DNA from 4 places in the Comamonas sp. A7-5 genome. Region 2 is predicted to be linked to each of the others. Evidence: predicted binding sites of a transcription regulator. Region 2 holds the regulator's gene; each other region holds the start of a gene.
The links. The regulator LexA, encoded in region 2, represses DNA repair genes until DNA is damaged. The targets are predictions, from matches to a motif close to ACTGTATNNNNATACAGT.
Positions count from the first base shown of each region.

Region 1: a site for LexA is predicted at 1,206-1,223, ahead of AAIL67_RS22530 (PA0069 family radical SAM protein). Genes of this name have one in related genera too.
Region 3: a site for LexA is predicted at 956-973, ahead of AAIL67_RS12745 (DNA topoisomerase IV subunit B). Genes of this name have one in related genera too.
Region 4: a site for LexA is predicted at 838-855, ahead of imuA (translesion DNA synthesis-associated protein ImuA). Genes of this name have one in related genera too.

Region 1 is NZ_JBCPWO010000020.1:18,493-20,694, forward strand. It holds gene AAIL67_RS22520 (acyltransferase) at 1-405, shown strand, start outside; gene rnk (nucleoside diphosphate kinase regulator) at 468-875, opposite strand; gene AAIL67_RS22530 (PA0069 family radical SAM protein) at 1,230-2,202, shown strand, end outside.
Region 2 is NZ_JBCPWO010000004.1:301,534-303,735, reverse strand. It holds gene AAIL67_RS09455 (hypothetical protein) at 230-652, opposite strand; gene lexA (transcriptional repressor LexA) at 822-1,493, opposite strand; gene AAIL67_RS09445 (asparaginase) at 1,576-2,202, shown strand, end outside.
Region 3 is NZ_JBCPWO010000006.1:52,430-54,631, forward strand. It holds gene AAIL67_RS12745 (DNA topoisomerase IV subunit B) at 1-922, opposite strand, end outside; gene AAIL67_RS12750 (MFS transporter) at 1,341-2,202, shown strand, end outside.
Region 4 is NZ_JBCPWO010000001.1:47,520-49,721, forward strand. It holds gene imuA (translesion DNA synthesis-associated protein ImuA) at 1-821, opposite strand, end outside; gene AAIL67_RS00210 (HD domain-containing phosphohydrolase) at 1,080-2,202, opposite strand, start outside.

The DNA of each region.
Region 1 (2,202 bases), on a different contig from region 2:
ATTGCTGCTCTGATCATCGGCGCGCTGGTCTATGAGTGGCGCGACCGCATTTTTCTCGCCGGCGTGACGGCGGTGCTGCTCATCGTCTGCATGCGTACCGAGGCCATTGCCCGCTGGCAGGGTTTTGCGCCGCTGCGTCGCCTGGGAGAGATCTCCTACTCGGTGTTCCTGATTCACTTTTCGATCTGCCTGCTGGTCAATGCGGTGGTCAACCATTTCTGGCACGGTTCGGTCACTGCCGCGGTGGTGGGCATCCCGTTTGCCTTTGTGCTTTCACTGACTGCCGGCTACGCGCTGTATCAATTGGTGGAGCGCCATGTTTCGTCATGGAGTCAGGCCCTGCGCTGGCAGGCAGGCCTGATCGGCGCGGGTCTGCTGACCACCATGCTGGCCGGCTTGCGCTGAGTCTGATCCAGGCAACAAAAAAGCAGCTCCGGTGAGCTGCTTTTTTTGTTGGGTGAGCCGGTTCAGCGATGGAGCTCGCCCGCGCTTTCGGGCTGGAACTCGATGGCATCCACGCGCACGGTTACCTGACCGGTAGGGCTGGGCATCTTGAACTCATCGCCCACTGACAGGCCCAGCAGGGCGATGCCTACCGGCGCAAAGATGGAGACCTTGTCGGCGCTGCCATCCATATCCTTGGGGTAGACCAGTGTCAGCGTATTGGTCTTGGCGATCTCGAGAATGGTGAAGCGCACGGTGGAGTTCATCGTCACCACGTTGGCGGGTATTTCTGCGGGGTCGAGTACATCCGCGCGGTCCAGCTCCGCCTCCAGTGCATCACGGCCGGGGAACTGGCTGTTGTTCTTTTCCAGCAGCGATTCAATGCGATCCAGGTCCAAGGAGGACAGAGTGATATTGGGCTTGCGCTCCATGTAGTAACTCCCTTGCGAGATGGTGTGGTTGGCGCTTTGGCGTTGCGCAAACGGACAAAAGCCCGGGCAACGGTGTTGTCCGGGCCAAGGCATTCAGTGAAAGGCACCAACTTGGTGCATTGAAGGGATTGTCGGTGCTGAATCGCAAACTGCCAAGCCATCTCGCACTCACTGAGTGCGGATTGACTTTGAACTTGCTCTAGTTAATGGAGCGTGCTAAGCCTATAGAACAATGGGCGCAGTCATTTTCTATCCAGATCTGACTCAATCAACCCTCACCGTATTGACCGGGATGCAGCCATGGTCAGTGCTCATTTCTTGCAATGAATAACTGTATTTATGTACAGTTGTTTTATGAAGAAACTTTCCTCATCCTCTGGGCTGGAATCCATTCGGACCGATGTGCCGGTGCGGCTCATCAAGGGGCGAGGGGCTGCCAGCCAGATCACGCACCGGTTTGCACGGGAGCTGCGCCAGGGTTTCGATGATGGCTGGGGCAAGTCCGAACAGGATGAAGGAAGCGAAGAGGGTGAGGAGGTCAAGACCTGGTGCACCCATCTGGAGTGGGAGCGGGCCAAATCAGCCCTGAGCCGCCACGAATCGCCCGATCTGCCTTTTCATCTGGGGCTCAATCCCTATAGAGGATGTGAGCACGGATGCATCTATTGCTATGCCCGGCCCACGCATGGCTATCTGGGCTATTCGCCGGGTCTGGATTTCGAAACCCGGCTGATTGCCAAACAGAACCTGCCCGAGGTGCTGCGCGCCGAGTTATCCCGGTCCAGTCATGTGGCGGCCCCCATCATGCTCGGCTCGGTCACGGACTGCTACCAGCCTGTGGAGCGCGAAGTCGGGTTGACGCGCCGCGTGATAGAGGTTCTGGCACAGGCCAGGCATCCGTTTTCCATCGTCACCAAGGGCAGCGGCATCGAGCGCGACCTTGATTTGCTGGTGCCGCTGGCACAGCAGCATCTGGTGGCCGTTTATGTGACGCTGACCACCTTGCAGCCCGAGCTGGCCCGGCAGCTGGAACCACGCGCCGCTGCGCCGCATCGACGGCTGCGCATGATTCGGACCCTGAGCGAGGCAGGCATACCCGTAGGCGTCAGCCTGGCACCGCAGATTCCGTTCCTGAACGACGATATGGAGCAGGTGCTGGCTGCAGCCAGCGAGGCCGGTGCAAGACAGGCTTTTTATGCAGTACTGCGTCTACCGTGGGAAGTGGCTCCGCTGTTCAATGAATGGCTGACGCTGCACTATCCCGAGCGCGCCCAGCGCGTGATGGAGCGGGTGCGAGATCTGCATGGGATCAGCGAAGCGGGCAGAG
Region 2 (2,202 bases):
GATCCAGATCGTTCGGCGCCAATACGGAGGGCCTGCTCTGGCGACATCGAGTTTTTGCCTATGCACTGCTGGCAGAGTTGTCTGGCGCCATATCTGCCGGCCGATGGGCCAAGAGCGTTGAGGTGGCTTCCTGTTGGATGCAATGGAAGCTTTGTTGCATCGCCTGCAGGCCTATCGCGGGTCGGGCTCGGAGCTGCACGAGTGCAGGCAGTCAAACCTCACTGAGCTTTCAGACTTGCGGGGCTGCTTGCTCATGGAGTGCCATACGCTCCAGCGCGGCACAGACATCGGCCATGCGTCCGCAGATCAGCAGGCATTCGGGCTGACTGCACGGCTCACGCTGCACGATCTTGAGAAGTCGTGGAGAAGCTGCTTGCCTAGACTCGTCGGTTATTGGCGATTGCAGCTCTGGTGTCGCTGCAAAGGCCTGAGGACAAAGCGTATTGCTGCCTAGACGACTGCGGCCGCGGTTGGCGCGCATGACAGGAATGCTGATCTGCTTCGCCTTTGGGCGATTGGTAGTGAAGGATACAGGTTCTGCAGCGGCTTCGCTTGCATCATCAGAGCAGAAGTTCGGGTTGAGCGACAGCGTGGCAGGCTGCCCTTTAAGGGTCAGGCGTGTCAAAGCCTGCAGTGATGTGGCGAATCCCATTTGGCAACTCCTCTTGATGACCTTGCGGCATGGATAAGGGCAGGATTGCGTTCTTCAGGCAAAGCTCCGCCCAGGGCGAAGCTCAACGGCTTCGCGCCTACCACCTGGGCTTGAGAGGGAAAGAGGCCCGGTGCCTCCGCTGCATAGGCGGAGGGACGCCGTCTGCCCGTTACATGAACATGCTGTTGCGGATAAGGCCTACGGCCAGGCCTTCGATGGCGAATGGCTCTTCAGGATCGACGTGAATGATCTTGTAGTCGGGGTTCTCGGGCCGCAGCTCGATGCCTTGAGGTGTGCGCTTGAAGCGTTTGACGGTCACGTCGTCACCGAGGCGGGCCACCACAATCTGGCCGTTGCGCGCTTCATGCGTAGCCTGTACCGCCAACAGGTCGCCGTCCATGATGCCCGCGTCACGCATGGACATTCCGCGGACCTTGAGCAGGTAATCGGGCTTGGCGGCAAACAGGCTGGGCTCGACCGAATAGCTCTGATCGATATGTTCCTGGGCCAGAATAGGCGAGCCGGCAGCGACGCGGCCGACCAGTGGAAGCACCAGCGGAGCCAGTGCCGTGAGCGGCAGCGCAAAGCTGGCACCGCGTGCCGCATTGATGGTGCGCACGGTATCGGCGCGCAGGCGAATGCCGCGCGATGTGCCGCTGACCAGATCTATGACGCCCTTGCGGGCCAGTGCCTGCAAATGCTCTTCTGCAGCATTGGCCGACTTGAAGCCAAAGGTGCTGGCAATCTCGGCCCGGGTAGGGGGCGCACCCGTGCGAGCGATGCTGGACTGGATGAGGTCCAGAATCTGCTGCTGGCGGGGAGTGAGCTTGGGGTGGTCCATGGGCATTCCTTGATCGATCGATGATGAATACTGTGTGTTCATCCAGTACCTGTATTTTTAATCAGTTTGAAGAGGACTGCAAGTGGAACCTGACAAAAATATCGTCATCCTGGGCACGGGCGGCACGATTGCCGGTGTCGCCGAGCAGGCGGGCACCAGTGTGGGCTACCGTGCGGCCCAACTGGGCGTGGCTCAGCTGCTGCAGGCCGTGCCGGACCTGGAGCGCGTTGCTTCTGCATCGCTGCAGGTGGAGCAGCTGGCGCAGCTGGACAGCAAGGATATGGATCACGCGACCTGGCATGCACTCGCGCTGCGATGTGCCGAGCTGCTCGCTCGTGATGACGTGAGCGGCATCGTGATCACCCATGGCACCGACACGCTGGAGGAAACCGCCTGGTTTCTGCAATGTGTTCTGCACCCGGCAAAGCCCGTGGTGCTGACGTGCGCCATGCGCCCGGCCACAGCCATTTCGGCTGACGGCCCCGGCAATCTGCGCGATGCCGTGGCCTGTGCGGCCGACATGCAGGCTGCTGGCCGCGGTGTGCTTGCCGTGGTGGCGGGCCGGGTGTTCAGTGCACGCCAGGTGCGCAAGGTGCATCCTTATCGTGTGGATGCCTTCGATGGCAGTGGTGCCGGCCCGCAGGGCTGGGTGGAAGAGGGGCGGCTGCGCTGGGCAACAGGCGGGCTGCCGGTCGTTGCGGCCAGCTCC
Region 3 (2,202 bases), on a different contig from region 2:
TAAAGGCCTTGACGGCCTGGAACAGGCCGTCGCGCAGGCCACTGTCATGCGTGCCGCCCGCCGTGGTGGGAATCAGGTTGACATAGCTTTCGCGCAGCGGCGCGCCGTCTTCGGTGAAGGCCACGCACCAGGCCGCGCCCTCGCCTTCGGCAAAGCTGTCGTTGTTCTTGTCGGCAAAGCCCTCGCCCTCGAACAGGGGGATGACGGGCTCGCCATGCAGGCTCTGAGCCAGATAGTCGCGCAGACCGCCCTTGAACTGCCAGCTCTGGGTGTCACGCGACTTTTCGTTGATCAGCGAAACGGCCACGCCAGGCATGAGCACGGCCTTGCTGCGCAGCAGATGCACCAGCTCGCCCATGGGCAGGGCCGAGGATTCGAAGTATTTGGCATCGGGCCAGGCACGCACCGTCGTGCCCTGCTTGCGCTCGCCGGCCTGCAAAGGGCGCACCTTCAGCGGCTCGATCACATCGCCGCCCGAGAACACCAGCGTGGCCACCTGGCCGTCGCGGTGCACCTGCACCTCCAGGCGCGTGGCCAGTGCATTCGTCACCGACACGCCCACGCCGTGCAGACCGCCCGAGAAGCTGTAGGCGCCGCCATTGCCCTTGTCGAACTTGCCGCCCGCGTGCAAACGCGTGAAGACCAGCTCCACCACGGGCGCCTTCTCCTCGGGGTGCAGGCCGAAGGGAATGCCGCGGCCGTCGTCCTCCACGCTGTAGGAGCCGTCGGCATGCATGGTGAACTTGATTTTCTTGCCGTAGCCGGCAAGCGCCTCGTCGGCCGCGTTGTCGATCACCTCCTGCAGGATGTGCAGGGGGTTGTCGGTGCGCGTATACATGCCGGGACGCTGTTTGACAGGCTCCAGACCCTTGAGAACGCGGATCGAGCCTTCGGAATATTCGTTGGACGGTTTGACTGCCATGGGGGCGGATTGTAGTAGCCTCTCCGAGTGAGAGCTGGATAAATTCACAGTTGTTTACTCCCAATACTCTTGCACAAAGCCCGAACATCTGTCTTGGCAACGTGTTTTTACCGGGTCTTCATCGCTGCGGATACCCTGAAAACAATAGCATCTACCGCATGCCATTCATACGTTATGGATAGTTTCAAATCCATATCCATTACATGGATTGCGCAAGGCGCTCACTTTTTCTTTCTTCCGCCCTGCTCCGGCTCCCGCGCCGCAGCTTGCCGGTCACGCATTCTGGCAGGCCAGCCTGCCACGCATGTGACGGCCTGTGCAGGCACAAAACAGCTTGTTTCGTTAAAGTGGCAAGTTGCCCGCCTCCCAAGCCTTTTTTCGCACACACGGCATGACTACAAAGACAACTCCGGCCCCCATGTCCATGGCGCAGATTCTTCTGTGCGGTGGCGCCATCGTCACGCTCTCCATGGGCATACGCCACGGCTTCGGGCTGTGGCTGCAACCCATCACCCAGGAGATGGGCTGGACGCGCGAGAACTTTTCCCTGGCCATTGCCGTGCAGAACCTGTCCTGGGGCATCCTGGGCATCTTCGTCGGCATGCTGGCCGACCGCATCGGCGCCTTCAAGGTGCTGATCGGCGGCTCCATCCTCTATGCCCTGGGCCTGGTCGGCATGGCGCTTTCCCCCAGTTCCACGGTGTTCCTGCTGACCGCCGGCGTGCTGATCGGCGCGGCCCAGGCCGGCACCACCTATGCCGTGATCTATGGCGTACTGGGCCGGCAGATTCCCGTGGCGCGGCGCAGCTGGGCCATGGGCGTTGCCGCGGCGGCAGGATCGTTCGGCCAGTTCTTCATGGTGCCCGTGGAAGGCAAGCTGATCGCGCAGTTCGGCTGGTCCAATGCCTTGCTGATACTGGCGCTGTTCGCGCTGCTGATCGCCGCCCTGGCCTTCGGCCTGCGCGAGCCGGGCTTTGGCGGCAGCACGCCCATCAAGCGCGAACAGACTGTGGGCCAGGCGCTCAGGGAAGCCTGGACCTATCCCAGCTTTCTGCTGCTGATGGCGGGCTACTTTGTCTGCGGCTTCCAGGTCATGTTCATCGGCGTGCATATGCCCAGCTATCTGAAGGACTTCGGCATGGCGCCCCATGTGGCCAGCTATTCACTGGCCCTGGTCGGCCTGTTCAATATTTTCGGCACCTATCTGGCCGGCAATCTGGGCCAGAGGCTGCCCAAGCGCTACCTGCTGTCGGGCATCTACGGTCTGCGCTCGGTGGCCA
Region 4 (2,202 bases), on a different contig from region 2:
GCCTGCGCCTGCAGCACGGGCTGCCAGGCCCACTGCGAAAGCGCGAGCTGTATGGGGCGCTCCAGCAAAGGCCCACGGCGCTTCAGTATCTGTATCCGCAAACCCGGCGCCTGCTGAGCAGCGAAGACTGTCGTGACTCTCTCCAGTCTCAACCGCAATGCGGCGGGGGAGCTGCGCGACTCGGCCTGCAGCTCCTGCCATAGCCACAGAGGCCGGCCCTGCGAAGCGGCGGCCAGCTGCAAGCGGCGCAGCGTGGACGCGGGAAGTTCGGGCAACCAGGCCAGCACCGCCAGCACATCCCGGCAATGCAGAGCTTGCTCGCAGGCCCAGGCCAGATCCTGGGCACTGCGCCCCGGCTGCACCGCGCACAGCCGCTTCGCGTCAATACCGGCGGCCTGCAAGGCCGGGGCAAAAGGCAGATAGGGTGGAGCCACCAGCACCAGTTGGCCCAGCCCTGAATCCGCGCGTGAAGCCGCATGCTGCCGGACACGGGCGGCCAGCGCGGGCAACAGCAAGGCCCACTCCGCATGGCAGTGCGCAGGTTGCTGCAGCTGAATCAAGGCATTGCCGGGCCAGCCGCCGCCCGGCAGCTCGGCATCCAGCGCAGCATGACCGCTGGGCCAGACCTGAGAGCCGGCGCCCGCCTGCCAGTCCGTGCCGCGCCAGACACCGGGAATCTGTATGGCGGACAAATGCGGGCTGCCCGCAGCGGACAGACCCGGCCGCACGCCCTGCTCTGCACCTGTTTGCTGCCGGACAGACTCCGTCATGCCGGGCGGTGAGCCAGGATGGGCCAAGGATGTCATGGGCTGGGTATGCATGCGAAAGCTCTTCAATACTGTACAAATATACAGTTATTCAAGTTTCCGCGCAAAACAAGGCCTTACAGATACGGTCAACCCTTGTAGATCGGACGTCGTGCGCTATCAAAAATACTTTTTCAGGATGGCGCAAGCAGACGCAGCAAAGCACGCCGCGCTGCGGCGTGATGCACAGAATTTTGAAGAAATACCGGTTTAGCGCCTGCCGCTATCAGACTTGAGGCCAGCCGTCCTGGGCAAAACTCGCAGTCAATGTCCTCAATTGAGCGACTGCCTGTCGGCATTCATGGCCGAGCTGCGGCCTGCCTGCGGCATCAGCTGAGCGCAGGCCTCGCACCACTCGGCCACGGCGACTTCCAGCGTGGAGCCGCCCTGCCCCAGCGTGGGCCAGCGGCGCAGGCAGTCGTTCATGATGGCCTGCAACTGCCACAGAGCCTCGCGGTTGACCAGGGCCAGCTCGCTCATGCCCAAGGCGTCGTCCTTGAAATAGCTCAGCACATCCAGCTGCTGACTGGGGTGGGAGCCCGCTTCAGCCAGCTGTTTCTGCAGCTGTGCAAGACTGGCCTCCACGGCCACTGCCGCCTGCGCATCGGGCATTTGCTGCCAGTGCTCGGGAAAGTCGCGCCTGAGTTCGTTCCATTTGCGCAGCGCAGCCTCCAGGGCCGCAATACTGTGGGAGAACTCGGCCTGCAGCGGCGCCAGCGGCTTGCCGGGACTGATTTCGTCGTAGAGCAACGGCAGAATCAGGTGCACCAGATCGGCCGGATAGCTCTTGTGGTTCATGCGCAGCATGAGCGACAGGCGCTGGCCCGGCATGTCCGTGAATTTCTCGAAAAAGGCCGATACCACCTCGGCCAGCAGCAGCACCTGCCCCATGGGCGAAATGGCGTTGCCTTTGATGCCGCGCGGATAGCCGGAGCCATCCATGCGCTCATGGTGCTCGAGCACGGCGATTTCCACGGCGCGCGAATACAGTTCGGTACTGCGCACCACCAGCATGGCGGTGACGGAATGCGCGACCAGATGCTTGCGTTCCTCGCCGCTCAAGCGATGGTCCGGGTCGGTCCAGACCGGGTCCATATAGAGCATGCCTACATCGTGCAGCAGCGCGGCCGTGGCCAGCGGCACGCATTCGCGCTCGGTCCAGCCGTTCTTGAGCGCCAGAAAGATCGCCACCAGCGTCATCTGCAGACTGTGCTGGTAGAGGTCGCTGCGCTGCTCGCGCATGACGGTGAGCTTGAAGGCAATGGCCTGGGGCAGCAGCAGACTCTTGAGCGGCGCCAGCAGACGCTCGATATCGCCGATGGACGCCACCATGCGATGCAGCAGATCGACCTGTTCGCATTGCTGGCGCGCCAGAGCGACCAGGGATGTCACGTCG